Regions from separate parts of the Rhizobium sp. BK591 genome, predicted to be linked through region 2. Evidence: riboswitches for the same ligand, from Rfam matches in the RefSeq annotation. Region 2 holds a riboswitch; each other region holds the start of a gene.

Region 1 (10,168 bases), on a different contig from region 2:
TCGGAACCCATCCGCCCAATTTGGAGGAGACGACACAGGCGCTGGGCCGGATCGTCGAGAACGCCAATCGAGCCAGCGATGTCATCGGCCGGATCCGTGCTTTGATCAAGAAGGAGCCGGCTCGCAAGGAGCGGTTCGACCTCAATGAAGCCATTCGTCACGTGATTGCCTTGACCGGCAGTGAAGTGCTCCGCCACGGCGTCACGCTGCAGACAGAATTCGCGGCGGGCCTCCCGTTGGTGGAAGGAGACCGCGTCCAGCTACAACAGGTGATCCTAAACCTGATCATGAACGCAATCGAGGCGATGAGCAGCATCAACGAGGAAGAGCGCGAACTGCTCATCAGCACCGGGGCAGATGCCTCAGGAACCGTTGTCGTCAGGATACGCGACAAGGGTCCGGGCCTTGACCCGCAGACAGTGGATCGTCTCTTTGAGGCTTTCTACACGACCAAATCGAGCGGCATGGGCATGGGCCTGGCGATCTGCCGTTCGATTATCGAGGCTCACGGCGGTCGAATGTGGGCCACCGCTGGTGAACCACGTGGGGCAGTGTTTCTGTTCACCCTGCCTCTCGAACGAGACGAAACCGCTGGCGCAATGCATGCCGACCAAATGGCAATGTTGGGAAACTGATTGGACCAACAACTGGCTGAAGCTCTCGCAGCCTGGGCAGGTCTCAGGCTGAAGGCCGTCGACCTGGCCCGCTTCTCCGTCACGAGACGATGAGGTACGGCCGAAGCTGAATTCACGTTCACGTCGCAGCCATCGGGCCAACGGGGCGGCAGTGGCGAAAGCAACAAGCGCATCGATCGTGCCGCGAAATCGTGCGCCAGGAAACTGGACGAGGCGACGGAGATGCCTGCACGAGCTAAAAGGTGCTAGGCACCAAGCTCGATGATCCTCAATTCTGGACCCAAACCCGGCTTACGGCATGTCGCGGAAATCACTGAAGGGCAGAGATCCCGAAGCCGTCTAACAGACGGACAAGCCCGACGGAGTAGCACAGAAGACCGAACTGGGTTCCAGTAACATATAGGGTAAAGGCAGATCTCTGGGCGTGCAGCGCTTGTCCCCAGGGAGACTTGATCGTTTCGAATGGCATGACGGAGAACATCATCAAATGGGCCTCCAAGTCCGTAGGCGGCCATGATGAAATATCGGGCGGTGTGTGGAGCGGAGAGCCCGGAGCGCAAGGCCCAGCTTCCCCATATGCGCTGGGAAACAGCGTCAATGGGACCAGTTCGATTTGGATGCGGTGGAGTTCATGTGTCATGGTCTCAATCCTTAGGCAAACGGTCCGACCCATCGGCTCGCCGGCACCTATCGTTGGTGAATGGCCTCAAGTCTGTCATTGATGTAGGCATCAGGAGGCGTGTTGAACGCCTTCGTGAGCTCGATGACATTGCCGCGCGGGAGAAGTACCCTGACCGTAACAGGACGCCGCTCGACCTGCTATTGATCTCGAGGAAGGATCGAGTAGCGAAGAGGAGGAGACGACTTATACGGGGGTTTAGCCGTTCATCGGGGCCGGCTACCAGAAATCAGACCACCACCCGCTCCTCGCGATGAGATGCCTTCGGCGCGCTCCTCTTCCCACGTCGATGACATCAACCAGATAGAACGTCGTCCCGGACTGCGTTACCTTGGAAGCCGTTTGCGCCGCTAGGAGAGCACGGAGCAACGTGGGCACCCTTCATGCTCGAAATGAGTGGCTGAGCCGGGCATAGCTCCCTAGCAGCCCGCCTGTGTGCTGCCTCCGTATAATTTGCGCATACACAAGTATGATGGCGGACCTACACTCTTCGTTTTACCTTTTACTCCTGAGTGCTGGCCCCTCCAAATTGGTCATGTTCGCATCGGCGTCGGCAGCCATTCACTTGGAACCATGGCCAATCAGGTTCCAAAACCGTTAGGAAGGGACGCAGAATGCCAACGGTATCTCCGACTCCTATCACGCCTCCAGACGAGCATCTTGTCACCGCCAGAGAGGCGCTTGAGCCCCTCTATGAGAGACTGGAGCTTCACACCGAGGTCACCCTGCTGTCGGCGGCAATGGGGGCCGGATGGCCCGTCGACGAGGCAACGAGGGCGCTGGCTGCGCTTAGATTGCAAGACGCCCTCAATATTCTTGGCGGGAATTGAGGTCCAGCATATCGACCCCGCCCAAACGACCGAACGAGATGGAAGGCTTCGCAAAGTTCTAACGCGAATCGATCCGACGAGGGATTATCCAGCGGCACGATCATGGCGCAGGAATTTTGGTGTGGAATAGTCTGCACAGCAGAACCCACCGCCACATAGATTTTCCTTTGCGGTTGCGACAAACAACTTCGCCGGCATTCGACGTCGAAGGATTCGATGGTCCGACTGGAACTTCACAACGATATTCCCACCTTGTAAACCATCGCCGTTCCGTATTGATGCTCCGACGAAGTAGCCGCGTTCCAGCGCGAGTTGCACCGCAATGTGCGGCAGCCGGTTGCCTCTAGAACCATTCAGCGTAACACCAGAGGCTCGCTTGGTTGCCGCGATTTAGCAGATCTACCAAGTTATCCGCCTCCTCGGCGGTCAGCATGTCCATGACAAACCCATTGACGACGGCCGGCTGTCCGACGACTTTATCGAACACCGTCCAGTAAATATTGAGGTTCTTGCGACGGCTATATCTTTGCGCTGCCATCGTGTACTGCCTCCGGGTGCGGTAACGACTTTCGTCGATTGTGAGCGGTCTGTCAGATGTGACTGCTCGGCGGCTCTTGGATCTGCGAGGCCCGCGACGCTAGTCAGCAACTCGGCAGAGGAAGAAGGCCCGCATCCCCGCGGCGGCAAAGGAGCCCATGCAGGGTCAGGTGGTTTGCCTTTAAACGGCGCTCACTGTAGAGCATTTTACTACCCGCCAGTGAAGAGATACATTAGCACTAGGGATGCTATCTACTTGTATATCCTTCCAAAAGCTCGCATCGCGTGGCGGCACCTCCCTAACGCCACGGTGCCGTGCGTTCGATCCATTCGCGCGTCCGCGCTTCTGGATCGACGTTCAAGGTAATGTCGGTGACAACGGCCGCGGTGTCGGCGCGCGCGTCGAATACGCCCTGTAGCCTGTCGACATTCAACCCGCCGATCGCCACCAGCGGCAACGGCGCGACACGCCTCTTCCAGTCTGTGATCCGTTCCAGGCCTTGCGGCGCCCATTTCATCTGCTTGAGAATGGTGGGATAGACCGGACCGAGCGCCACATAGTCAGGTTTCGCAGCCAAAGCCGTTTCGAGCTCTGACGCGTTATGTGTGGAAAGGCCGAATTTCAGGCCGGCGCTGCGAATGGCATCAAGGTCGGCTTCCCCAAGATCCTCCTGGCCAAGATGGATGAAATCGCATCCCTCCTCGATCGCCAGTTTCCAGTAGTCGTTGACAACCAGCTGGCACTTCGCCGCTGCGCAAACGGCCTTCGAACGCCGGATTTCCTGGCGCAGGATTTCGTCCGGGCGATCCTTCACCCGCAGTTGCACCAGTTTGACGCCCAGCGGCACGAGACGTTCGATCCATTTGGAACTGTCGACAATGAGATAGAAGGGATCAAGTCTCATGCGAAAACGCCCTTTCCGACAACCGGGGTGGACGGTACCGCCATGTCGCGTGGCTCCAGCATGCCGGAAAGATAAGCGAGCCTTCCGGCCTCGATCGCCTTGCCAAACGCCTCAGCCATGGCAGGCGGATCGCCTGCGACGGCGACCGCCGTGTTGAGCAGCACCGCGTCGTAGCCGAATTCCATCACTGTTGCCGCATGCGACGGTCTCCCGATCCCCGCATCCACGATCAGCGGTATGTCCGGAAAGGCGCTCCGCATGGCGGTGAGCGCGGAAGGGTTGCGCGGACCGGCCGCAGAACCGATCGGCGCGCACCAGGGCATCAAGACCCGGCATCCGACGGAGACCAGCTTTTCACCCACCACCAGATCGTCCGTCGTATAGGGAAATACGCAAAACCCTTCCGCACAAAGAATGCGTGCGGCTTCGACCAGTTCGAATACATCCGGCTGGAGACTGTCGTGGTGGCCGATCACCTCGAGCTTGATCCAGTCGGTACCGAATATCTCGCGCGCCATCTTGGCGGTCAGGATCGCTTCGGACGCGCTGTGACATCCCGCGGTATTTGGCAGGACGCGGACCGCGAGCTGGCGGATGAGTTCGAAGAAGGCTCCACCGGTCTTTCCGCCGGCCGTTTCGCGGCGAAGCGAGACGGTGACAATCTCCGCGCCGGACCGGCTGACCGCCTCGGCAAGGACGGCCGGCGACGGATAACGCGCGGTGCCGAGCAGAAGCCGCGAAGACAGTGCAGCATCATAAAGAGAAAGCATGGATCAACCTCCCTGCATCGGGGACAGGATTTCGATACGGTCACCATCGTCGAGCCGGTGATCGGCTCGGTCCTCGCGATGCACGAGATCTCCGTTGACGGCGGTTGCCAGCCAGTCGCCCTCGTATTCCAGAACATGAAGGAGTTCGGCCAGGGTTACGGCCTCGCAGACCTGGGTTTCGCCATTGATTATCAGTTTCATGAGGTTAGCCTTTCAGAAGTGAATGCCGCTCGAGGAGAATATCGGTGGCCCGCACCGCCATGGCGGGCGCCAGCAGGAAGCCATGCCGATGCATGCCGGCGATCGCGAGCCCCTCCTCCGTCTCGATGACTTGCGGAATGTTGTCGGCAAACGCCGGCCGTATGCCAGTCCCGGTCTCGACAACGCGTGCCTCGCCAAACGCCGGATGCAGCGCATAGGCCGCGTTCAGGAATTCCATGAGCGAACGCGCGGTAATCGGTCCGTCATCGTCAGCCTCGATCATCGTCGCCCCGACCATGAAACGGTGATCGTCGCGGGGCACGATGTAGATAGGATGGCGGGGATGCAGCATCCTAACCGGCCTGGAAAGGGTAATATCCGCAGTTTCCAGATAGAGCATTTCGCCTCGCACGCCGCGCAGGCCGGAAAGTCGCGGTATCGCCGCTGGCCCGGTGCAATCGAGCACGCCGGCAAACCGCCGGTCCTGCGGCTGGCATCCGCCGAAATGGAAGACGACGCCACGCTCGCGGAGCCTGCCGGCTAGTCTGGCCAGTGCGCGGCGTGGATCGAGATGCGCTTCCTGCTCGAAGAAAAGAGCCTTTTCGAAGCGGCCGGCTAGTGCAGGCTCGAGGTCGGCCACACCCTTGCGATCGATCCAGACATGACCGGTGGTGCGCGCGGCAAACCGGACGAGATCGGGGAGGTCGCGCGGCTGCGCCACGACCAGAGTACCGCGGCGACGAACCTCGCCGGGCACGACCTCCTCCCACCATCCGGCCGCGCCCAGGCCCAATGTCAGGACAATCTCTTCGGCCGCTTCCCGTTCGCAATAGGGCGCGAGCATTCCTCCAGCAAAGTGCGAGGCGCCAAGTCCCGCCGCGCCGGCCTTCTCGATCACCTCGACCGAAAAGCCCCGCCTGACGAGCTCATGGGCTGCCGCGAGGCCGGCAACACCAGCCCCTTTGACGAGAAACGTAGGCATTATGCGTTACCCGGAAGGTTTTCGATCGGCATGTACAGGTCGCCACCCTCCCGATATTTCGCCGCCATCGCTTCCAGCCCTTCCTTCTGCGCTTCGGCGCGGATATCGTGCGAAATCCGCATCGAGCAGAATTTCGGACCGCACATGGAGCAGAAATGCGCCACCTTATGCGCCTCCTTCGGCAGCGTTTCGTCGTGGAAGGAGCGGGCGGTTTCCGGATCGAGCGAGAGGTTGAACTGGTCCTCCCATCGGAACTCGAAACGGGCGCGCGACAACGCATCGTCGCGCACCCGCGCCGCCGGATGACCCTTGGCCAGATCGGCGGCATGTGCCGCGATCTTATAGGTGATGACGCCCACCTTGACGTCGTTGCGGTCCGGCAGGCCGAGATGTTCCTTGGGCGTCACGTAGCAGAGCATGGCGGTGCCGAACCAGCCGATCATCGCAGCCCCGATGCCGGACGTGATGTGGTCATAGCCCGGCGCGATATCGGTGGTCAGCGGCCCGAGCGTATAAAAAGGCGCCTCGCCGCAGACCGCGAGTTGCTTGTCCATGTTTTCCTTGATCTTGTGCATCGGCACATGACCGGGACCTTCGATCATCACCTGGCAATCCTTCGCCCAGGCGATTTTCGTTAACGCGCCGAGCGTTTCCAGTTCTGCGAACTGCGCCGCATCGTTGGCATCGGCAATCGAGCCTGGCCGCAGGCCATCACCGAGCGAGAAGGAAACGTCGTAAGCGCGGCAGATGTCGCAGATCTCCTCGAAATGCTCGTAGAGAAAACTCTCCCGGTGGTGGTGCAGACACCACTTGGCCATGATCGAGCCGCCGCGAGAAACGATGCCGGTGACGCGATTGACGGTCAGCGGGATATAGGCAAGCCGCACGCCCGCATGGATGGTGAAGTAATCGACGCCCTGCTCGGCCTGTTCGATCAGCGTATCGCGATAGACCTCCCAGGTGAGGTCCTCGGCAATGCCGTTCACCTTTTCGAGTGCCTGGTAGAGCGGCACGGTGCCGATCGGTACCGGCGAATTGCGGATGATCCATTCGCGGATATTGTGGATGTTGCGGCCGGTCGACAGGTCCATGACCGTGTCGGCACCCCAGCGGATCGCCCAGACCATCTTCTCCACTTCCTCCGCCATGGAGGAGGTGACGGCGGAATTGCCGATATTGGCATTGATCTTCACCAGGAAGTTCCGGCCGATGATCATCGGCTCGCTTTCCGGGTGATTGATGTTGGCGGGAATGATCGCCCGGCCGGCGGCGACCTCCTGGCGGACGAATTCCGGGGTCACATGATCGGGAATATGGGCGCCGAAGCTTTCGCCATCGCGGCTCATGGCCTCCACCTGTGCCTTGCGGCCGAGATTTTCGCGGATAGCGATGAATTCCATTTCCGGGGTGATGATGCCGGCGCGTGCATAGGCGAGTTGGGTCACGGCATTGTCTCCCCTCGCCCGCAGCGGCTGGCGCTTGGCCGGAAATTCCGGTGTCAGCCGTTCGCCGCTGACAAAGCCGTTGTCTTCGGGACGCACATGGCGGCCTTCATAGGCCTCGACATCTCCGCGGGCGAGCACCCAGCCGCGACGGAACTGTGACAGGCCCTGCTCGATGCGGATATCAGCGCCCTCGACAGTGTAAGGGCCGGAGCAATCATAGACGACGACAGGCGGCTCGCCCGATGTCGGATGGACGCTGATCTCGCGCATCGGCACGCGGATGTCGGAGTGCATATCTCCGGGGATGTAGATTTTCCGCGACGCCGGTAGCGGGCCGGTGGTGACGGTGGGTGTGACGTTCTTTGCGGCAATGGTCATGGTTTGAGGCTCCAAGTTGCAATTGGAGACCCAGTCAATCAGCCGGAATGATGGAAAGACGCCGGCATGGAATCCACGCGGGAATCCGAAGCCTTCGAGCGCTTGCACCGTCCCTACGCCAGTATGAACTGGATCAGGTTCAACGGGTCACTGCGCCACAACAGGCAAAGCCAAATTGTCCAGCAGTATCTCAGCCCCTTGCCGGGACCCCCCTGGTGAATGTCGCAAAGACTATGTCCTGGGCCGAGTTCGTGTCAACCACAGACCTTCCGTCGTCCCGCTCTTGGGCGTATTTTGATGTGGAAGCCGGGCAGATCATTGAATGTGGGAGAAGGATGTCGCCGACGTTCCAAATTGTCGCCTTGAACGGGATCGAGCGACCGGCCACCGAGATGGACCGGAGGTTCCTTGTTGCCGCCTAAGATTGTGCAAATTCCTTTTCGAAAGACCTCGTTAGAGCAACCGCACCTGCTTTATCGGCAAAGTTCATTCGATCGCCGAGAGGAACGCCGGGATCTGTTGCTCGAAGAACTTCGAGAAGGAGGCGATGCGCGGCGGCAGCGCCTGGTAAGGGGGGTAGTACAGGGTCAGCCATAAGTCTGGCGGCGACCAGTCCCGCAGGACGTGGACGAGCCGTCCGGTCCGCAGATGCTCGGCGACATGGAACTTGGGCAGCATGGCGACCCCGACGCCGTCGGCCGCCATGCTCGCCAGCACCTCTCCGCTATTGGCGCTGAATGCACGGCCTGCAGAAATCGTGGCGCTGCCACTGCCGTCCGACAGTGACCAGGTCTCCCGTTTGCTTTCGCCGCTATAGGCCAGGCAATCGTCGGGAATGAGCTCGTTCGGGTGCTTCATGTCGCAAAACCGGCTGCCGGGCGCTGCGACGAGGATACGGCGCACGACGCTGATCTTGCGCCAGATCGTGAACTTGTCCGAAGGTGCCGCGGAAATGCGGATCGCCAGATCATAATCGTCGTCGATGATGTCGACGAGTCCATCGGCGAGCGAGATTTCGAAGCTGATCTTGGGATAGCGCTCCCTGAATGCCGAGAGAATGGGCGGCAGGACCTGCTGGCCGAACCAGGTCGGCGCGCTGATGCGCAGGCGGCCATGATCCGCCTTGTGGGAATTCATCACGTCCTTGCGCGCGTTGTCGAGCGCCTGCACCGCCGGCTGTATCTGGGCGGCGAAGATCGCGCCATCGGTCGTCAGCGACACTTGGCGCGTGGTGCGCACGAAGAGTTGCACGCCCAGATCTTCTTCCAGGGCCGCAATCGCCCGGGTGACGGCTGCGGGCGTCATATCGAGCTCGCGCGCGACCTGCGCGAAGCTCCGCTTCTCGGCAGCCAGCAGGAAGGTTCGGAGCAGCTTGTAGTCGTTCATCGATTATTTCACCAATGGCAATTCACTGACAATTATTATTGCAATTTCCACGCCTGATCAACCGACGTAGATTTTCAATCACACCAGACAAACCAACACAGCCGCGGAAGGGCGAGGATCATGATCAAGGATATCAAGGGACTGCATCACATCACGTCGATGGCATCGGATGCCCGTCAGAACAACGCGTTCTTCACGGGCACGCTTGGCCTGCGCCGCGTCAAGAAGACCGTAAATTTCGACGATCCCAACGTCTACCACCTCTATTACGGTGATGAGGCCGGTACCCCCGGCTCCGTCATGACCTACTTCCCGTTTCCCGACGTGATGCGCGGCCGTCCCGGCGTCGGCGAAGTCAGTGACACACAGTTCGCGGTGCCCAAGGGCTCGTTGTCCTTCTGGCAGGATCGCTTATCGGCAAAGGGAACCGGCAGCCTGCAGACCGACACTGCCTTTGGCGCTCCCCGCCTCCTGTTCAAAGGGCCGGACGGCGAAGGGTTTGCCCTTGTCGAAACCGAAACCGATGGCCGAAAGGCCTGGACTGGCGCCGGCATCGACGAAAGCGTCGGCATCCGCGGCTTCACCGGTGCCAGATTCCGCCTGCATGACGCCGCTGCCACGTCCGAACTGCTCGGTTTCATGGGCTACCAGCGCACTGAAACGGATGGTGACGTCACCCGCTTCATCATCCCCGGCGGCAATGGTGCCGACACGATCGACCTCGAAGTCCTTCCGAAAACGCCTTTCGCAAGGCAGGGCGCAGGTTCCGTGCATCACATCGCTTTCGCCGTCGAGAACCGCGCAAAGCAGCTCGAAGTCCGCAAGGCCCTGATGGATACAGGATACCAGGTGACGCCTGTCATCGACCGCGATTACTTCTGGGCGATCTACTTCCGGACACCCGGCGGCGTCCTGTTCGAAATCGCCACCAACGAACCCGGTTTCGACCGCGACGAAGACACGGCACACCTCGGCGAGGCTTTGAAACTGCCGGCTCGCTACGAGCCTTATCGTGACCAGATCGAGGCCGGGCTGACACCGCTCGCCGCCTGACGTCGCTTTCCAACAATAAGGCGGCATAACTTTCAAGACGTGCCGCCTTTCCTGCCCCATTACCTAGCTTCAACCCAGTCAAAGGAAGACACGAGATGTCCAGCAAGCTTCAGGTCCTAACCCCGCAGAACAGTCAGATCATCTTCATCGACCAGCAGCCGCAGATGGCCTTCGGCGTCCAATCGATCGACCGCCAGGTCTTGAAGAACAACGTCGTCGGTCTGGCCAAGGCTGCCAGGATCTTCAACATCCCGACCACCATCACCACCGTCGAGACCGACAGCTTCTCGGGCAACACTTTCCCGGAACTGCTCGCCGTCGTCCCGGACAATGATATCCTTGAGCGCACCTCGATGAATTCCTGGGA
Region 2 (10,168 bases):
GCAGCACGCGCACGCCAAGCTCGCGGATCAGCTCGATGAAGGCGCCGCCCGCTTTGCCGCCGACGGTTTCGCGGCGAAGCGAAACGGTGACAATCTCCGTCTTCGAGCGCCTCACCGCCTCTGCAAGGACAGCTGGAGACGGATAGCGGGCTGTTCCGAGCAGCAGGCGGGAGTGGACTTCGACATCATAAAGTTTCAGCATCTCAGCCTCCTTGCATGGGTGAGAGAATTTCGATGCGGTCGCGTTCGCCGAGCTTGAAATCGGCGCGGTCCTCGCGGTGCACCAACTCGCCGTTCACCGCGGTTGCCAGCCATCCGCCTTCGTAGTCCAGAGCGAGAAGAAGATCTGCGAGCGTCGTGGCCGCGACCTCCTGTTCCTCGCCATTGATGATGAAGGTCATGACGCTCTCCTTACCGATTTCTTGCCTTCTTCAAGAAGAAGCCGCGCCACCTCGCCTGCCATGGCCGGCGCCAGCAGAAAACCGTGGCGGTAGAGGCCATTGACATGGAAGGTGCGCCCCTCCTGCGTCACACGCGGCAGATTGTCGGGATAAGCCGGCCGCACGCCCGCGCCGGTTTCCGTAACCCTTGCCTCGCCGAACACAGGATTGAGCGTGTAGGCGGCATTCAGCAACTCCATCAGCGAACGCGCGGTAATCGGGCCGGTATCATCACTTTCGATCATCGTCGCCCCGATCATGAAGCGATGTCTTTCGCGCGGCACGATATAGATCGGGTGGCGCGGATGCAGCAGGCGAACGGGACGAGAGAGCGTTATCTCGCGCGTTTCGACGCAGAGCATCTCTCCGCGAACGCCGCGCAATCCGGGCAGCTGGCCGATCTGTGCAGCTCCGGTGCAGTCGATCACCCGATCATAACGGGCAACGTCAGCATTGTGCGTGACGCCGAATGTCAGACGCATGCGTGCTTCCTCGAGCCCGGAGGCCAGCCCCGAGAGTGCCTGTCGCGGATCGAGATGCGCTTCATGTCGAAAGAATAGTGCGTTACGGAAACGGCCTGCGAGATCAGGTTCGAGAGCCGCGATCGCCTGCTCGTCCAGCCATTCCCATCCGCCCGTCCGGCGGGAAAAGCGGTTAAGTTCGCCGGCATCGCGCCCGGCCGCCACGACAAGTGTTCCCCGGCGATGGACATGGCCGGGCAATGCCGCCTCCCACCAATCGGCGGCAAGACGGCCGAGCGTCAGTACCGGCTCCTCTGCGCTTTCCCGTTCGCACCATGGCGCCAGCATGCCGCCGGCAAAGCCGGAAGCGCCGGCCCCGACCTTGTCGGCATGTTCAGTGACACTGACCCGGAGACCGTGCCGGTAGAGCTGCCAGGCAACGGTGAGGCCGGCAACGCCGGCCCCCTTGACGAGAATATGCATCGTCATTCTCCGGTTGGCGTTTTCGCCGCTTCGGCGACCGGCATGTAAAGATCGCCGCCATCGCGGTATTTGGCGGCCATGGCTTCCAGGCCCTCCTTCTGCGCTTCGGCGCGGATGTCGTGGGAAATCCGCATCGAGCAGAATTTCGGGCCGCACATGGAGCAGAAATGCGCCACCTTATGCGCCTCCTTCGGCAGCGTTTCGTCGTGGAAGGAACGCGCCGTTTCCGGATCGAGCGAGAGGTTGAACTGGTCCTCCCAGCGGAACTCGAAACGAGCGCGCGACAGCGCGTCGTCACGCACCTGGGCCGCCGGATGCCCTTTGGCGAGATCGGCCGCATGTGCGGCGATCTTGTAGGTGATGACGCCCACCTTGACGTCGTTGCGATCGGGCAGGCCGAGATGTTCCTTAGGTGTCACGTAGCAGAGCATGGCGGTGCCGAACCAGCCGATCATCGCAGCCCCGATCCCCGACGTGATGTGGTCGTAGCCCGGCGCAATATCGGTGGTCAGCGGCCCGAGCGTATAGAACGGAGCCTCACCGCAGACCGCGAGCTGCTTGTCCATGTTGGCCTTGATCTTGTGCATCGGCACATGGCCGGGACCTTCGATCATCACCTGGCAATCCTTCGCCCAGGCGATCTTCGTCAGCTCCCCGAGGGTCTCCAGTTCCGCGAACTGAGCCGCATCGTTGGCGTCGGCGATCGAACCGGGGCGCAGGCCATCACCGAGCGAGAAGGAAACGTCGTAAGCGCGGCAGATGTCGCAGATCTCCTCGAAATGCTCGTAGAGAAAACTCTCCTTGTGGTGGTGCAGACACCACTTGGCCATGATCGAGCCGCCGCGGGAAACGATGCCGGTGACGCGGTTGACGGTGAGCGGGATATAGGCGAGCCGCACGCCGGCATGGATGGTGAAATAGTCGACACCCTGCTCGGCCTGCTCGATCAGCGTGTCGCGATAGACCTCCCAGGTCAGGTCCTCGGCAATGCCGTTCACCTTTTCGAGCGCCTGGTAGAGCGGCACGGTGCCGATCGGTACCGGCGAATTGCGGATGATCCAGTCGCGGATATTGTGGATGTTGCGGCCGGTCGACAAGTCCATGACCGTATCGGCGCCCCAGCGGATCGCCCAGACCATCTTCTCGACCTCCTCCGCCATCGACGAGGTGACGGCGGAATTGCCGATATTGGCATTGATCTTCACCAGGAAATTCCGGCCGATGATCATCGGTTCGGATTCGGGATGGTTGATGTTGGCGGGAATGATTGCCCGGCCTTCCGCGACTTCGCGGCGAACGAATTCCGGCGTCACGAAATCCGGCACTTGGGCGCCAAAACTTTCGCCGTCGCGCACGAGCGGTTCCCTGGCCGCCTGCCGGCCGAGGTTTTCGCGGATGGCGACGAATTCCATCTCCGGCGTGATGATGCCGGCCCGCGCATAGGCGAGCTGGGTGACGGCTCTGCCCGCCTTTGCCTTGAAAGGCTGGTTGCGGATCGGGAATTCCGGCGTCAGGTGGCTGCCGGACACGAAGCCGTTGTCCTCCGGCCTGACGATGCGGCCCTCATAGGCCTCGACATCGCCGCGGGCGACAATCCAGCTTTCGCGCAGGCGCGGCAGGCCGGCATCGATACTGATCGCGGCGCCTTCTACCGTATAGGGACCGGAGGAATCGTAGACGGTGACCGGCGGTTCGCCGGAGGTCGGATGCAATGCGATCTGACGCATCGGCACGCGGATGTCCGGGTGGATCGTTCCAGCTTTCAGGACTTTCGTGGAGGCGGGAAGCGGGCCGGCGACCGGGGTGAGCTTGGTGGTTGCGATATTCATGGTTCGAGGCTCCAAGGTTTGACGTTTGGAGACCCAGTTCCAGAGTTGGAATGATGGAAGAACACGTCGGAATCCGAAGAACGGAATCCCGCCCTCGCCGCCGCAGCGCTCGCACCGTCCCTACGCCAGTATGAACTGGATCAGGTTCAACGGGTCACTGCGCCTCGGCCGGCCAAAGCCGATCCGACCAGCAGTATCTCAGCCCCTTGGCGGGACCCCCCTGGTGAATAGGGCTAAGCTATTGTGAGAAATGGTGCTCCGTCAAGCCCTTGGGCACCATTCCAGAACCCAATTCCCAACCGCGTTACGAAGATCGGCTCGATGGCAGTGCCGCTGGAAATCCGTAGTCATTGTTGGCAAGTTCGGTGGTAACCGACATGTCGGGAGAGCCATCCGCTCGGCGAAAGACCTCGTAAGTAATTCTGTCGACAATCTCATTGCCGGCGCCGAACACCAAGACGCGCGGCCGCAGCTTTATGATCTCATCGAACTCGCAAAAGACGCTGGATGCGATAATAATCTCATCGCCTTGCTGGCATGTACGAGCGGCCGCACCGTTGAGAATGCAGCACTTGCAGCCGGGATCACCATAGAGCACGTAAGTGCTGATTCTGGCCCCGGACATCTTGTTCCAGATTTCCACATATTCCAGCGGTTTCAGGCCGACCGCCCGGCAGAAGTCCGCGTCGATGGTAATCGACCCATGGTAGTTCAGCTTTGAGGCCGTCACTCGAATGCCATGCAGCTTCGCGCCCACGTATTTTTCCAATTTGTGCTCCTTCCAGATTCGACATTGTGGTTACATGCGACAGACCGCAGCCCCGCCCATGAGGCCAGCCCCGGCGGCAGTCAGCAACAGTGCCTCGCCCTCCGCGAAACGCCGCTCGGCATTGGCCATGGAGAGGGAAAGCGGGATGGTCGCGGCCGACGAATTCCCGAAGCGCTCGATCGTGCGGATGGTTTTTTCCGGCGCGATGCCGAGGTTGCCCGAGACGGCGTCGAATATGCGCGCGTTGGCCTGGTGCGGCACGAATTGGTCGACATCCGATGCGGCAATCCCCGCCTGTTCAAGCGCCCGCTTCGATGTCTCGGTCATCAGGGCGACAGCGCGGGAGAAGACCTCACGGCCGTCCTGCATAGTCATCAGGAAGTCCTCGGGCCTGAGCTCAGGAGAGAATGGCCGGTTGCTGCCGCCAGCGGGAATGTTGATCAGGCCATAGCCGCTACCATCCGATGCGAGATCGGCGCCAAGGAGGCCGCTTCGCCCGTTCGTGCTCGGCGCCAGCACGACGGCGCCGGCCGCGTCCGCAAACAGCACTGCACTTGCCCGCTCGGCGGGATTGATGCGGCGGCTGAGGATATTGGCGGCGACCACCAGCACGGCGCGGCCATGCGCACGGACGAAACCATCCGCCAGGGTGAGTGCGTAGAGAAAGCCCGAACAGGCGCCGGCCAGATCGATCGCGCCGGACCGTTCGAGGCCCAACCGGTGGGCCAGCAGCGGTGCCGAGGGCGGCATCAGATGATCCGGTGTCGAGGTCGCAAGCAGCGTCAGCGCGATCTCGCTTTGGGCGATCCCTGCGTCTTCAAGCGCCATCCGCCCGGCCTTGGCGGCAAGGCCGCTCAGCGTCTCGCCGTCTTCGGCCCAGTGGCGCGCGCGGATGCCGGTCCGGCGCTCGATCCAGCCTGTTTCGAGACCAAGGCGCGCCTCGATCTCCGCATTGACGACCCGCCGCGCTGGCACGGCATGCCCGAAGCCAACCATGCGGGAGGAGCGGCCAGACATCAGCCCGCGCTCCCGAGAACGATCGACGCGACCTGGTCTATGGCGTCATAGGCGTCGTCGAGTTCGTCCGCCGTCACGCAATAGGGCGGCATGAGGTAGATGACATTGCCGAGCGGACGGATGAGCAGCCCACGCTCGCGGAAGAGCCGCCGCATGCGCGGACCGGCCTCGGCGAGATAACCGCCCGAGGGTACGGCGAGGTCGAGCGCCGCAATCGTTCCGGACTGCCGGATGTTGATGAAACGCGGGTCTCCTTCAAATCGCTGGAGGTTCTGCCGGTGCCGTGCCGCGAGATTTTCAATCCGCTCGTGGACAGGCTCACTGCGCCAGATGTCGAGATTGGCGACGGCGGCCGCGCAGGCGATTGGGTTGGCCGTATAGGAGCTCGAATGGAAGAAGGTCTTCCGCCGGTCGGTGGAGAGGTGGGCGTCGAAGATGTCGCCGGTGCAGAGTGTTGCCGCAAGCGGCAGGGCGCCACCGGTCAACCCCTTGGAAGTGCACAGGATATCGGATCTGATGCCGGCCTGCTCCGAGGCGAACATCGTCCCCGTCCGGCCCCAGCCGGTCATTACTTCATCGGCGATCAGCAGACAGCCATGTCGTCCGGCGATTTCCTTGAGCCCGGCAAGCACCCGGGCATCATAGATCTTCATGCCGCCCGCCCCCAGCACCAGGGGCTCGATCACAAGGGCTGCGACGCGGCCCGAACGGCAGAAGCTCTCGAACATATCAAGCGTCTGCTGCTCATGACCTGTTTCCGGAAAGGCGAGCCGGTCGACGCCGAAGAGCAACGGTTCATAAGCGGCATTGAACACGCCGCGTTCGCCGATCGACATCGTGCCGATCGTGTCGCCGTGATAGCTTTGCTCCATCACCACGATCCGGTCGCGTGGTCTGCCGATGTTGTGGAAGTAGCCGAGCGCCATTTTGAGAGCCACCTCGACCGAGGTCGACCCGCTGTCGGAATAAAAGACATGCTTCAATCCCGCCGGCGCGACCTCGATCAATCCCCCGGCCAGTCGTTCGGCAGGCTCGTGGGAGAATTCGGCGAAGATGATCTGGTCATAGGCCTCTGTCGCTGCGCGGATCGCCGCCATGATCGCCGGATGCCGATGGCCATGTGTGATGACCCACCAGGACGAGATCGTATCGAGAAGGCGATTGCCGTCCTCGTCGATCAGATAGGCGCCCTCGGTCGAGACGATGCGTTTCATCGGCGGTTCGAGCGCATGCTGGGTGAACGGGTGCCAAACGGTGGAGCGGTTCATGCAGATACCTGCGCAAAGGAAGCGAGATTGAAACTGTCGCGGAACGCTTGGCGAAGTCCGTCGGCAGTGACGTTCTGAAGCCAGGGCAGCCGGCCGAGCGAGCGGACACCGCCCATCTTGACGATGATATGCTGCGTTTCTTGGTTCTCGTCGCCGACGAAGGCGATGCCGAACACCGGAATGTTGCGATGTTTCAGTGCTTCGAGCGAGAGCAGCGTATGGTTGATCGTGCCAAGCAAGGTCCTGGCACAAAGGATGACCGGAATCTGCCAGTGGGCAAATATATCGGCGAGGACGAGGTCATCCGAGAGCGGCACGAGCAGCCCGCCTGCCCCCTCGATCACCAGTGGCCGCTCGATCACCGGCGGCACAAGCCTGTCCGGATTGATCGCAACGCCAGCCAGCCGGGCCGAAAGATGCGGCGAGGCAGGCGTGGCGAGGCGATAGACTTCCGGCAGGATGCGCGCACGCGGCACGCCGCCGAGCCGCGCGACAGTCTCGCTGTCGGTCTCGTCTTCGAGCCCCGCCTGGACGGGCTTCCAATAATAGCCATCGAGCGCGCCGGTCAGGGCGGCGGCAAAGACTGTCTTGCCAATACCCGTATCGGTACCGGAGACGACGAAGCGCGGCATCATGACCTCTCCTCCTCGAGCGCCGTCGCCAGCCGTTGCACCATGTCCGCAATCTGCTCTTCATCGACATTCAGCGTGATGGAAATCCTCAGCCGCGCCGTCCCCTCCGGCACGGTCGGAGGCCGGATCGCCCTGATGTCGTAGCCTTCGGCCCGCATGCGGTCGGCGATCCGGAGCGAGCGGGCATTGTCGCCGATCATCACCGGCAGGATCTGCGAACCGCTAGGACTGATGCCGAGCCGGGAGGACAATTGTTCGCCGGCGAAATTTTTGAGGCCCTCCAGCCGCATGCGCCGCTCCGGTTCGTCGGCGATCATGCGCAAGGCTTCGCGCACCCCTGATGCCATCAGCGGCGACGGGGCGGTCGAATAGATGAAATTGCGCGCACGGTTGATCAGATAGTCAGCGAGAACAGAAGGCAGACCGAGAAGCGCGCCGGAGACGCCGAGCGCCTTGCCGCAGGTGTGCAGCACCACAATGTTGCCGCGGCTCTCCAGCCCCGAGGCAAGGCCGCGGCCGCCCGGGCCGAACACGCCGGAGGCATGCGCTTCGTCAACGACGAGGAAGCCGTCATGCCGGTCGGCGAGATCGGCGAGGTCAGCGACCGTCGCCTGGTCTCCATCCATGGAATAGAGGCTCTCGACAGCGATCCAGGGACGCCCCTTGCCGCCGGCTTTGCGCCAGCGGCGGATCGCCCGATCGAACGCGTCGACTTCATTGTGCGGCACCGCAACCGCCTCCGCCTTGCTGGCCGCTATGCCGTCATGGGCGCTGGCATGGATCAGCGCATCATGGACGATCAGGTCGTCCCGCTGCGGCAGAGACGAGAAGAGCGCGACATTGGCCGCAAAACCGCTGCCGAAATAGAGCACCCTCTCGACTCGGAAAAACGCCGCCGCTTCTGCTTCGAGCGCCTCATGTTCGGGGTGATTGCCACGTAGCAGCCGCGAACCTCCGGCGCCCGCGGAAACGCCCCTGTCGATCGCCGCTGCTATCGCCGCCTTCAGGCGGGGCGCATTGGCAAGCCCGAGATAGTCGTTGGATGTGAAGTCCACGCCGTGCTGGGGAGCGAGCGCGCGGATCCGCGACCGGCGCGCAAGGCCATCAAGCGTTGCTTCGTAGCGGGCTAGCGCTGGCGAACTCAAGCCGACGGCTCCAGTTCCATCGGCTTCAGCCCCAGCCTGCGGAAAAGGGCCGCATCGTGATCCTCGCCGGGATTGTCGGCCGTCAGCAGAGTGTCGCCGACGAAGATGGAATTAGCCCCAGCGAAAATGCAAAGGGCCTGCATCTCGTCGCTCATCTCGGTGCGGCCGGCCGAAAGGCGGACATGCGAGCGCGGCATCAGGATACGGGCGAGCGCAATGGTCCGGACGAAGTCGATCGGATCGACCGGCGCGGCATCGGAGAGTTTGGAGCCGGGGATCGGAATCAACATGTTGATCGGCACGCTTTCCGGCGGTGTCGGCAGATTGGCGAGCGTCACCAACATCGAAATACGATCTTCGACCGTCTCGCCCATCCCGAGGATGCCACCCGCGCATACCTTGATCCCGGCATCGCGGACATTGGCGAGCGTTGCCAACCGGTCCTCGAAAGTGCGGGTGGTGATGATCTCCGAATAATAGCGCTCGGAGGTATCGACATTGTGGTTGTAGTAGTCGAGGCCGGCCTCGGCGAAGCTTTCGGATTGAGCCGGCGTCAACATGCCGAGCGTCATGCAGGTTTCCATCCCCAGTGCTTTTACGCCCTCGACCATGGCGACTAGAGCTTCCATGTCGCGCTCTTTGGGATTGCGCCACGCGGCGCCCATGCAGTAGCGTGTCGCGCCACCTTGCTTTGCCTTCTGCGCCTCGCCAAGCACGCGCTCGACTTCCATTAGCTTCGAAGCCTTGAGACCCGTCGGATAGTGGGCGGACTGGCTGCAATAGCCGCAATCCTCGACACAGCCACCAGTCTTGATCGACAGCAGCCGGCTCATCTGAATGGCATTCGGATCAAAGTGCGCGCGATGAATTTGGTGGGCACGAAAGAGAAGATCATTGAACGGCAAATTATAGATAATTTCCGCCTCGCCGATTGAGATGAGAGCACCGGGCGGTAGCGTCACATTATCCGTCATCAATCACCTTCAGCATTCAATAGATAGAAGATAGTTTTATCTATAATTCTGCGAAAGGCAGGACTTTGCAATAGCCATTTACGCGAATGCTGATCCGGGTAGCAACTGAAAGTAGAATAGACGGAAGTGAGAGGTTTTCCGTCGGCACACGTCCGGCCGCGTGGATGTGCGGATCCCTCAAATCGATGACAAATTAAGCTCGGGCTTTACCTCAGCCCTCTATGGCAAATGCCTCGCCCGTTGCGCCGGAGGCATACTGGATCGGCTTTTGGCCAATCCTCTGCACATGCCGATCCAGCACGACAATGGCTTGCTCGATTTTGCCCTTACGCAGATGATCGAGAATGGCATGATGATCGACATCAACCCGTGGCGTCCATCCGCCGCGGCCGCTCACAAACAGAAGTCGCGATCCGACCGTATGTAGATCATCGATCGCCGCGAGCAGGCGCGGCATGTCACAAGGTGCGAGCAACAGCCTGTGGAACCGGCGGTTCTCCTCGTCCCATTCGCGGATATTACTCGCACGGTCACCGGCAACCATCGCCGTTTCGGCCTGGCTGAGGATGAACGGAGTGAGATGCGGCGCGGCATGGCGGAGCGCAAGTCCCTCCAGGACAGAACGCATGCGAGCGACCTCCTGAACCTCGGCCAGCGAAAATGACGCGACCCGCACACCACGGCGCGCCTCACTCACCGCGAGTCCTTGCGCCTCCAGACGACGGAAAGCCTCCCGCACTGGCACGTGGCTGGTGCCGAATTCTTCAGCAATGTGATCCTGCCTAAGCCGACTACCAGGCTCCAGCGCACCTGTGATGATACGGTCGGCGAGAATGCGGCTGATTCGATTGGCGATCGTGTCTTCGGTGATCGTGGTCATGTTTTACAGATAATTTCATGAAGCGGCGCTGTCGAGGTCATAAGCAACTCAAGATTATCTAACGAACAGGTCGGGGAATGGCGATTGAAAAGATTCCGCAACCCTACTCCGGCAGGAACGGTCCCGATATCGAGGCGGAATTCCTGGCCGACATGGGGTCGGAACAAGAGCAGGGCGAAATCGTACGCTAAGGGGAACGGGGCGCGAACTCACGCGGCACGCCTTAGCCCAGCCGGAAGGCGGAGCGCTCGGAATCCGTTCGGCATCTGA
Region 3 (10,168 bases), on a different contig from region 2:
TCGTCGAGGGCCGGTTGCAGCCCTTTCAGCGAGAAACGGATATTGACGTCCTGGCCGTTCATCAGCCGCACCAACCCTTCGGCGGTCGAGCCCTTCTTGAGCGCCGTCGCCGTCTTCGTATCCAGCGCCAGCTGCGCCCAGCATCCGGCCTGGTTGCAATTGCGGTAGTCAAGTTTCGCAACGGGCTTGCCGTCGGCCTTGATCGACAGGCCCGAGGGCAGGAAGACGTTGAGCGGCATCAGAGCGGTCAGCGTCAGCCCCGGCTTGCCTTTCTCGCCCTTGCCCTTCTCGCCCCTGCCCTTCTCGCCCTTGCCTTGGGACCCGGCCGGCGCAGCTGCGATCGCCAGCGTCAGCACATTGACGTTCTCGCCATCTTTGGCGACTTGCGCGATCTGGGCGACTTCGCAGGCCTCGGTGCCTTCAGAACCCGAGCAGCGATAATACCAGTCGTCGAATTTCTGGGATTTTATCGCCGGCGCCTGCACCTGCCCCGCTTCCTGATCGGCAGGAACAGCAGTTTGCGAAAAGGAAGGATTCGCCCAGGCGATGAATATCAGAACGGAGGCGACAGTCTGGAGGCCACACTTCGTATCGGCTTTCAAAAATTTTCTCATTGAAAATACAACTTCAGGAAGATTTTATTGGCGTGTAAAGTCATATCGCTACAATCCATCGTTTGGTCAACCTAAGCGTGTCAGCACGGTAAAGTTTCCGTTAGATATTTACTTCGCGTTCTGGGAGTTTGATTCCACGCCCTGGGAGAGGCTTACCGCAACGAAATCGCCACCAAATTTCGACAGCCGGAATAAAACTGAATGGCGAGGCGATGAGACGACACGCAACTTACGCGAAGCTGTTCTCGTGCTCGGCTACATTGAAAAATTCCATCGATGAACGGATAGGGTGAATAACTTCGCGCTATTCCAAATGCAGAAAAGTCTTGGGAAGATGAACTTCATTCTTTCAAAGAAAAGACTGCTTTCCCGCATCAGCACCCTCACCAATGCTGGCAGCCAACCCCTCACAAATACGAAGATGTATTTTAGAAATTGATTGCACCCACGGTTGCTGCGGTTATTCCTTTTGAAAAAGGGGAGGATAGCCGCATGGCGAAAAGGCAAGGACCCGGCCAACCCGGAAGAGAACCGGCAGACGACTTTCGGGAAAACCTGGTCAAGACCCGAATCGGCGGCGATCTCTCGTCCTTCATGAAAGGCGATCCCGACCCATAAATCATCCATAGCCATCGCGCGCCGCGTCGGTCGCATGATTGTCATTTTCGAGGTGACATCAGCCCCGTTCTCTGCGAAAAGAAACGCGATGAGAGACAGGGGCGTTCGTCGACAGACGGGCTGAGAAGCACCCTTCGAACCTGAACCGGATAATGCCGGCGGAGGGAGTCGCTCGGGGTCGCGGCATCGCCCGCACGAACCGCCCCGTGGCCGCCCCCGCCTGAAAGGGGCCATATGCAGACCAAGACCACACCCGGAGCGATGCTGAAGGCGATGCGCGAGAAGCCGCCGCTCGTTCAGTGCATCACCAATTACGTCGCCATGAACATCGCCGCAAATGTTCTGCTTGCCGCGGGCGCCTCGCCCGCCATGGTGCATGCCGCGGAAGAAGCCGGCGAATTCGCCGGGATCGCCAGTGCGCTGACCATCAATATCGGTACGCTGTCGACGCAATGGATCGACGGCATGCAGGCGGCGGCGAAGGCGGCGGCTTCAGCCGCCAAGCCCTGGGTGCTCGACCCGGTCGCTCATTATGCAACGGCCTTCCGCCGCAACGCCGTCGCCGATCTCCTGGCGCTGCATCCGACCATCATCCGCGGCAACGCTTCCGAAATCATCGCGCTGGCCGGCGGAGAGAGCCGCGGCCAGGGCGTCGACAGCCGCGACCCAGTCGAGCAGGCGGAAGGTTCGGCGCGATGGCTCGCCGAGCGTCAGCGGGCGGTCGTCGCCGTGACCGGCGCCATGGATTTCGTCACCGACGGCGAGCGGGCCGTGCGCATCGAAGGCGGATCGGCCTTGATGCCGCAAGTCACCGCGCTCGGCTGCTCGCTCACCTGCCTCGTCGGCGCCTTTGCGGCAACGGCGCCCGAGGACATTTTCGGCGCCACGGTCGCCGCCCTTTCGACCTTCGCCATCGCCGGCGAAGACGCGGCACTCGGCGCCGCCGGCCCCGGCTCCTTCTCCTGGCGCTTCCTCGATGCGCTGGCAGCGCTCGACGCCGAAACGCTTGACGCCAGGGCAAGGATATCGGCGGCATGAAGGCTTTCGACCTTTCGCTCTATCTCGTCCTCGACCCCGATCTCTGCGCGGGGATCGGCATGGTGGAAACGGCGCGCCTTGCCGTTGCCGGCGGCGCGACGATGGTGCAGTTGCGTGACAAACATGCCGGCACCGTCGGGATGATCGAGACCGGCCGCGCCTTGAAACAGGCGCTTGTCGGGACCGGCGCCCTGTTCATCGTCAACGACGATGTCGAGGCGGCAATCGCCATCGGCGCCGACGGTCTGCATATCGGCCAGGAGGATTTGGATGCGCGCACGGCGCGGACGATGATCGGCCCTGCCATGATCCTTGGCCTCTCGGTCGAGACCGCGGCGCTTGCCGCCGCCGTCGATCCGGATCTGGTCGATTATACCGGCGTCGGGCCGGTGTTTGCGACGCCGACCAAGGCCGATCACAAGCAGCCGATCGGTTTTGACGGTCTTGCCATGCTGGTAAAGGCCTCGCCGGTGCCGTCGGTTGCGATCGGCGGCCTCAAGGCGGATCATGTCGCCCAAGTATTTGCTGCGGGCGCCAAGGGCCTTGCCGTCGTCTCCGCCATCTGCGGTACGCCGGATCCCGAAGCGGCCACGCGCCGCATCGCCGCAGAAATTCGAAAGGCCCGCGCATGATCCGCAACGTTCTCTCCATCGCCGGCTCCGATCCCTCGGGCGGCGCCGGCATCCAGGCCGATCTCAAGGCCTTTTCCGCCCGCGGCGTCTACGGCATGGCGGTGCTGACCGCGCTGACGGCGCAGAACACCCAAGGCGTCAGCGGCGTGCATCTGGTGCCGCCGCAATTCGTCGCCGACCAAATCAATGCCGTCTTTGCCGATGTGCGCGTCGATGCCGTCAAGATCGGCATGATCGCCAATGCCGGCATCGCCGATGCCGTTGCCGGTGCACTGACTGACCACCGCGACATTCCGATCGTCATCGACCCGGTGATGATCGCCAAGGGTGGCGCCGCCTTGCTCGCGCCTGAGGCGGTCGACGTGCTGACCCGCCGGCTGCTGCCGCTTGCGACACTCCTGACCCCGAACTTGCCGGAAGCCGCCGCACTGCTGCACCAGCCGGTGGCGACAAACCGAGCCGAGATGGCGGCGCAGGCCGAACAGCTGCGGGCGTTTGGCCCGGCCGCAGTGCTGGTCAAGGGCGGCCATCTCGATAGCGACGAAAGTCCTGACGTCCTTGCCACCGCCGCTGGCCTGCACTGGTTCGAAGCCATGCGCGTGCCGACCAAGAACACGCACGGCACCGGCTGCACGCTCTCCAGCGCGCTGGCCGCCGAACTTGCCAAGGGCGCCTCGGCGCGGGAGGCGGTCGCCATCGCAAAGCAATATCTCGCCGGCGCGGTCGCGGCAGCCGGAAGCCTCACCGTCGGCTCCGGCCACGGCCCGGTGCAGCATTTTCATGCGCTGTGGAAAGACGGCGAATAAGCGCTCGCTCGGCATAGATGCAGCCAATCGAAACGGCCCGGCCCTCCCGGCCGTTTTTTCGTTCGGCAGCTACTTTGCGTTGAAACCGCAGTTGCAGTGCGGGCAGTCCCTTTGACCTTCTGAAAAACCTTGTTGACAAGCCCGGTCAGATGGCCAAATCTATAACACTAAAAGGGGATACATTCCGCAATAACGGAATAACTGGAGGAGTGACAGGTGCCAGACCTGCTTGTGAGCTTGTATTCCGCTGAGCTCGCCGACCTGAAACGGAAAGCCGATGATGTCGGCATCTCCATCCGTCCGGCCCTCCCCCCGGAACTGCATCTCATCGCCACTTGGGTTCGCGAACAGTTCACCGAGAACTGGGCAAGCGAAGTCACCGTCGCCTTCTCCCGCCAGCCGGTTGCCTGCCTGATCGCCGTCGACGACGGCAAGCTGCTGGGCTTTGCCTGCTACGACACGACGGCGCGCGGCTTCTTCGGCCCGACCGGCGTCGACCCGGAAGCGCGCGGCAAAGGTATCGGGCTCGCCCTCTTCTCCGCCTGCCTGCAGACGATGAAGACGCTCGGCCACGCCTATGCCTTCATCGGCGATGCCGGGCCGGTCGATTTCTACGCCAAGACCGCAGGCGCAACCATCATCCCCGCCCCCGACAAGGGCATCTACGAAGGCATGCTGAGAAGCACGCCGAAATGACCATCTGATCCCGGAGCTACAGAATTGTCCTCGACCCCGCTCGCCCTTTTCGTCGGCCTTCCCACTCCCACGATTTCGGATGATGAATTCGCCCTTTTTCGCGACACCAATCCGCTCGGCCTGTTCGTCGGCCGGCGCAATCAGCGCGAGCCGGAGCAGACCAAGCGGCTGATCGCCCGCTTCCGCGAAGCCGTCGGCCGCGACGACGCACCTGTCTTCACCGACCAGGAAGGCGGCCGCGTTCAGCATCTCGATGCCGGCCCCTGGCCGCTCTTCCGCAGCTTCGGCCAGTTTGCCGAACTTGCGCGCCGCGATTTCGATCTCGGCAAAAAAGCACTGCGCCTTTCCTCCCAGGCCATGGGCGCGATGATGACGGAACTCGGCCTTTCCAGCGGCTGCTCGCCCGTTCTCGACCTCGTCTTCGAGACGACGAGCGCGGTCATCGGCGCCCGCTCCTTCGGCCCTGATCCCGATTTCATCGCTGCCCTCGGCCGCGAGGTGGTCGATGGCCTGCTCGAGACCGGCAACATGCCCGTCATCAAGCACATTCCCGGCCATGGCCGTGCGACACTCGACTCCCACAAGGAGCGTCCGGTGGTCGACGCCAGCCGCGAGACGCTCACCGCGACCGATTTCAAACCCTTCGTCGCGCTGAAGGATACGCCTTGGGCGATGGTCGCCCATGTCGTCTACTCGGCCTATGACGCGGAGCTGCCGGCGTCCGTCTCGCCCATCATGCACGACGTGATCCGCAAGGACATGGGCTATGAGGGCGTGCTGATATCAGACTGCATCTTCATGGAGTCGCTCTCCGGTACCTTGCCGGAACGCGTCAAACAGGTGCTCGACGCAGGCTTCGACATCGCGCTCCACAGCCACGGCGACATTCCGGAAAGCGAAGCTGCCGCCAAGGCCGCCCGTCCGCTGACGGAAGCCGCCCTCAAGCGGATCGTCGCCGGCAAGGCGCGCCTCGGCAATCTCAAAGTCGATGTCCGCGCCGCCCACGCAGAAGTCGAAGACATGTTTGCCAGCGCGCTGGTCTCCTGACCGGCCCGTCAACTCTCACCGCATAAGAAAAGGGGAATAAAACATGAAAAAATATCTTCTTGCCGCCGCCGCGCTGACGCTGCTTTCGGGATCGGCCATGGCGCAGACGATTCTGACGGCGAATATCGAACCTGCGACGACCTGGGTTCGCAACTTCAACCCGTTCAACCAGACCTCATCGCGCCAGTCGACGCTCGACTTCATCTACGAGCCGCTGGTTATTTTCAACCGCTTCGACAGCAACAAGCCGGTCTATCGTCTAGCCGAAAGCTTCAAGCTCTCCGACGATCTGAAGAGCATCGAGTTCAAGCTGCGCCCGAACCTGAAATGGTCTGACGGTAAGCCGCTGACCGCAGCCGACGTCAAGTTCACCTATGATTACCTGAAGAAGTTCCCGGCGCTCGACTTCGTCAGCATCTGGACCTTCATCACCGATGTGCAGGCGGTCGACGCCCAGACGGTGCGCTTCACGCTCGCCAATCCGAGCTCGCTCGCCGCCGAGCAGATCTCGCAATTGCCGATCGTCCCGGAACATGTCTGGAAGGATGTCGCCGATCCCGTCACCTTCGCCAACGAAACCCCGGTCGGCAGTGGCCCGCTGACGGAAGTGCCGCGCTTTACCGGCCAGACCTACGACCAGTGCCGCAACCCAAACTACTGGGACAACGAGCACCTGAAGGTCGATTGCATGCGCTTCCCGCAGCTTGCCGACAACAACCAGATGCTGACCGCGACAGCCGACGGCACGCTTGACTGGGGTGTCTCCTTCATTCCCGATATCGACAATGTCTATGTATCCAAGGATCCGGCGCATTTCCACTATTGGTATTCGCCGAGCAGCATGGTCGCCTTCCTCTTCAACTTGGAAACGGCGAACGAGAACAACAAGAAGGCCTTCAACGATCTGAAGTTCCGCCGGGCTGTCAGCATGGCGCTCGACCGCAAGACGATGATCGACGTCGCCGGCTACGGCTATCCGACGCTGAACGAAGATCCTGGCTTGATGGGCGAGCTTTACAAGAGCTGGGCGGACCCGTCCGTCAAGGCCGACTTCGGCAAGTTCGCAACCTATGATGCCGATGCCGCCAAGGCCCTGCTCGACGAGGCGGGCTACAAGGATAAGGACGGCGACGGTTTCCGCGACAATCCCGACGGCACGAAGATTTCCTTCTCGATCATCGTCCCCAGCGCCTGGACCGACTGGATCGACACCGTCAACCTCGCCGTCGAGGGCATGCAGGCGGTCGGCATCGACGCCAAGATCGAAACGCCTGAGGAAGCCGTCTGGACCGGCAACCTCATCAACGGCACCTTCGATGCGGCGATCAACAGCCTGCCGGCATCGGCCTCGCCCTACTATCCTTACAAGCGTGCCTTCAGCGCTTCGGACAAGGGCAAGACCCGCTTCACCGCGCAGCGCTGGTTCAATCCGGAGGTCGAGAAACTCGTCACCGAGTTCACCCAGACCGCCGACCTTGCCAAGCAGAAGGAAGCGATGAACAAGGCGCAGCGCATCGTCGCCGAAAACATGCCGATGATTCCGGTGTTCAACAATCCGAACTGGTATCAGTACAACACCAAGCGCTTCACCGGGTGGTCGACCAAGGAAAACCCCTTCGTCAATCCGTCGATCTCGCGGACCAATCCGGCACGCCTCTTGAACCTGCTCGCTCTCGAGCCGGTCAAGTAAGCATCATGATCTCCGGAAGCGGCGTAGAAAACGCCGCTTCCGCGACGACGGAGTTCCCATGGCTTTCCTGCTTCGCCGCCTCGTCTTCTACATGGCAGCCTTCATCGCGGCAGCGACGATCAATTTCTTCCTGCCCCGGCTGATGCCGGGCGATCCCGTGCAGATCATGTTCTCGAGCGCCGGTACCGAATTGCCGCCGGAAAGCCTGCAGGCGCTGAAGCTCACTTTCGGCTTCGTCGACGGTCCGCTCTGGCAGCAGTACCTCACCTATCTCGGCAGCATCTTCACCGGCGATCTCGGCCGTTCGATCAAATATTTCCCGCTGCCGGTGACGTCGGTGCTCGGCCATGCCCTCCTCTGGACCGTCGGCCTGATGGGAACGGCGACGATTTTCAGCTTCGCGCTCGGCACCTTGCTCGGCATCGTCGCCGCCTGGCGGCGCGGCAGCAGGTTCGATGTCGTCGTCTCGGTAGGCGCGATCTTCGCCACCTCGGTACCGGCCGTCGTCACCTCGCTGATCGTGCTCTTCATTTTCGGCTTCACGCTCGGCTGGTTTCCGAACGGTTATGCCGCCGATCCCTCGCTCGATCCGGCCTTCAGCTTGCAATATATCGGCAGCGTCGCCTATCACGGCATCCTGCCGATGGTGACGCTCTGCACCGTGCTGATCGGCGGCTTCACCGTCACCATGCGCAACAACATGATCAACCTGCTCGGTGAGGACTATATCGTCATGGCCCGCGCCAAGGGTCTTTCCGACCGGCATGTGATGCTCTGGTACGCGGCGCGCAACGCCCTGCTGCCGACCGTCTCCAGCCTTGCCATCGCGATCGGCACCATCCTCGGCGGCTCGCTGGTAACGGAGGTCGTCTACAACTATCCCGGCCTCGGCAACATTCTCTACCAGGCGATCCTCGCCCGCGATTATCCCGTCATCCAGGGCCAGCTTCTGATCATGACCGCGACCATGCTGATTGCCAATTTCATCGTCGACGTCAGCTATATCTTGCTCGACCCGCGGCTAAAGGGAGCGTGAGATGAAGACCCTGCTTCGAAACCGCAAGGCGCTGGTTGGCCTCGTCATCATCTCCCTCATCGTCATCGTCGCGATCGCCGCGCCCCTGCTCACGCAATACGATCCGGCCGCACGCACCGGCCGGCCGCATCAGCCGCCGTCGCTCGACCACATCCTCGGCACGACCCGCATCGGCCAGGATGTCTTCGCCCGGCTGATCTACGGCGCCCGCACCTCGCTTGCCGTCGGCTTCGGCGCCGGCCTGCTGATCACCCTCGTCGGCACCGCGCTCGGCATCATCTCCGGCTATCGCGGCGGCAGGACCGACGAGATCATCAGCTTCTTCACCAACATGGTGCTGGTCGTTCCCAACCTACCGCTGCTCTTGGTGCTCGCCGCCTTCATCGGCCAGGCAAGCCCCCTCGTCATCGCCCTCATCCTCGGCGCCACCTCCTGGGCCTGGGGAGCCCGCGTCACCCGCGCCGAAACGCTCTCCGTCAAGCAGAAGGATTTCGTCAAATCGGCCGAGATGATGGGTGAGCCGCAATGGCGCATCATGACATTCGAGATCTTCCCCAACGTGATTTCAATCGTCGGCATCAATTTCATCGGCAGCGTCATCTTCGCAATCATCACCGAGGCGACACTGGAGTTCCTCGGCCTCGGCGATCCCCGAGCCATCTCCTGGGGCACCATGCTCTATAATGCGCAGAAGGCTTCAGCCCTTTCGGTCGGCGCCTGGTGGGATATTCTCACCCCCTGCTTCGCGCTCGCCTTCCTTGGCATCGGCATGTCGCTGTTGAACTTCGCCGTCGACGAGATCGCCAATCCGCGACTACGCACCGGCAATCACCTGAAGCGCTGGTCCCTGCTCGTTCGTTCCGGGGAGGGCCGCCTGTGACGCAGCCGCTGCTTTCGGTGAGGAACCTCACCATCGACTATATCGGCGAGGAGAAGGATTTCCGCGCCGTCAATGATGTCAGCTTCGACGTCGCGCCCGGCGAGGTCTTCGGCCTTGCCGGCGAATCCGGCTGCGGCAAGAGCACCATCGCTTTTGCCATCAGCCGCCTGCACAAGCCGCCGGCGCTGATCCGCAAGGAAAGCCGCATCCTGCTTGACGGCCGCGATGTGCTCGGCCTCGACCGGCAGGCGCTCAGCGCCTTCCGCTGGCGCGATGTCGCCATGGTCTTCCAGAGCGCCATGAACTCGCTGAACCCGGTGCTGCGCATCGAGGCGCAGTTCTACGACATGCTGCGCACCCACAAAGGCATGAGCCGTGCAGCGGCCCGCGAGCGTACCGCCGAGATGCTGACGCTCGTCGACATCGCGCCGGACCGCATGCGCGACTATCCGCACCAATTCTCCGGCGGCATGCGCCAGCGCATCGTCATCGCCATCTGCATGGCGCTCGATCCGAAACTCGTCGTCATGGACGAGCCGACGACGGCGCTCGACGTCGTCGTCCAACGCGAAATCCTGCAGCGCATCAACGAACTGCGCCGTCGCTTCGGTTTTTCCGTGCTGTTCATCACCCACGATCTCGGGCTGATGGTGCAGTTCTGCGACCGCATCGGCATCATGCTGTCAGGCCGGCTGGTGGAGCAGAACACGGCCGAGGCGATCTACAGGACGCCCAGGCATGACTACACGAAAAAGCTCTGGGCCTCCTTCCCGTCGCTGCATGGAGGAGTGCTGCTATGACAGACGCCATTCTCGCACTCGATCAGGTGAGCAAGACCTTCGGCCATGGCTCCGGGGCCGTGCATGCGGCACGCGCCATCTCGTTTTCCCTGCATGCCGGCCGCGCATTGGCACTCGTCGGCGAATCCGGCAGCGGCAAGACCACCTGCGCCCGCATGGCGATGCGCGAATATCTGCCGACATCCGGCCGGATCCTCTACAAGGGCCGGCCGGTCGAGGCGGCGAAATCCGCCGAGATCGCCCGCTACCGCCGTTCGGTGCAGATGATCTTCCAGGACCCCTTCGCCTCGCTGAACCCAGCCCATACCATC

Evidence for each region. A riboswitch is a leader RNA that binds a small molecule or an ion and turns the genes downstream of it on or off. The one in region 2 is predicted to bind thiamine pyrophosphate.
Region 1: another riboswitch for thiamine pyrophosphate. It lies ahead of thiC (phosphomethylpyrimidine synthase ThiC); the one in region 2 lies ahead of thiC (phosphomethylpyrimidine synthase ThiC).
Region 3: another riboswitch for thiamine pyrophosphate. It lies ahead of thiM (hydroxyethylthiazole kinase); the one in region 2 lies ahead of thiC (phosphomethylpyrimidine synthase ThiC).

Annotation. Positions count from the first base shown of each region.
Region 1 is NZ_JACIAZ010000002.1:53,590-63,757, reverse strand. It holds gene FHX10_RS07430 (trifunctional serine/threonine-protein kinase/ATP-binding protein/sensor histidine kinase) at 1-635, shown strand, start outside; gene FHX10_RS34950 (hypothetical protein) at 1,929-2,144, shown strand; gene FHX10_RS07425 (hypothetical protein) at 2,488-2,682, opposite strand; gene FHX10_RS07420 (thiamine phosphate synthase) at 2,981-3,586, opposite strand; gene FHX10_RS07415 (thiazole synthase) at 3,583-4,356, opposite strand; gene thiS (sulfur carrier protein ThiS) at 4,360-4,557, opposite strand; gene thiO (glycine oxidase ThiO) at 4,562-5,539, opposite strand; gene thiC (phosphomethylpyrimidine synthase ThiC) at 5,539-7,362, opposite strand; TPP riboswitch at 7,455-7,586, opposite strand; gene FHX10_RS07395 (LysR family transcriptional regulator) at 7,849-8,748, opposite strand; gene FHX10_RS07390 (ring-cleaving dioxygenase) at 8,869-9,801, shown strand; gene FHX10_RS07385 (hydrolase) at 9,897-10,168, shown strand, end outside.
Region 2 is NZ_JACIAZ010000010.1:15,283-25,450, forward strand. It holds gene FHX10_RS31980 (thiazole synthase) at 1-202, opposite strand, end outside; gene thiS (sulfur carrier protein ThiS) at 204-401, opposite strand; gene thiO (glycine oxidase ThiO) at 398-1,384, opposite strand; gene thiC (phosphomethylpyrimidine synthase ThiC) at 1,387-3,213, opposite strand; TPP riboswitch at 3,313-3,445, opposite strand; gene FHX10_RS32000 (aspartate 1-decarboxylase) at 3,518-3,982, opposite strand; gene FHX10_RS32005 (beta-ketoacyl-ACP synthase III) at 4,013-4,999, opposite strand; gene FHX10_RS32010 (adenosylmethionine--8-amino-7-oxononanoate transaminase) at 4,999-6,267, opposite strand; gene bioD (dethiobiotin synthase) at 6,264-6,902, opposite strand; gene FHX10_RS32020 (8-amino-7-oxononanoate synthase) at 6,899-8,044, opposite strand; gene bioB (biotin synthase BioB) at 8,041-9,018, opposite strand; gene FHX10_RS32030 (GntR family transcriptional regulator) at 9,230-9,898, opposite strand.
Region 3 is NZ_JACIAZ010000002.1:393,825-403,992, reverse strand. It holds gene FHX10_RS09005 (invasion associated locus B family protein) at 1-614, opposite strand, end outside; gene FHX10_RS09000 (hypothetical protein) at 870-1,247, opposite strand; TPP riboswitch at 1,320-1,416, shown strand; gene thiM (hydroxyethylthiazole kinase) at 1,467-2,270, shown strand; gene thiE (thiamine phosphate synthase) at 2,267-2,902, shown strand; gene thiD (bifunctional hydroxymethylpyrimidine kinase/phosphomethylpyrimidine kinase) at 2,899-3,708, shown strand; gene FHX10_RS08980 (GNAT family N-acetyltransferase) at 3,925-4,404, shown strand; gene FHX10_RS08975 (glycoside hydrolase family 3 N-terminal domain-containing protein) at 4,429-5,451, shown strand; gene FHX10_RS08970 (ABC transporter substrate-binding protein) at 5,495-7,141, shown strand; gene FHX10_RS08965 (ABC transporter permease) at 7,200-8,177, shown strand; gene FHX10_RS08960 (ABC transporter permease) at 8,179-9,057, shown strand; gene FHX10_RS08955 (ABC transporter ATP-binding protein) at 9,054-9,857, shown strand; gene FHX10_RS08950 (ABC transporter ATP-binding protein) at 9,854-10,168, shown strand, end outside.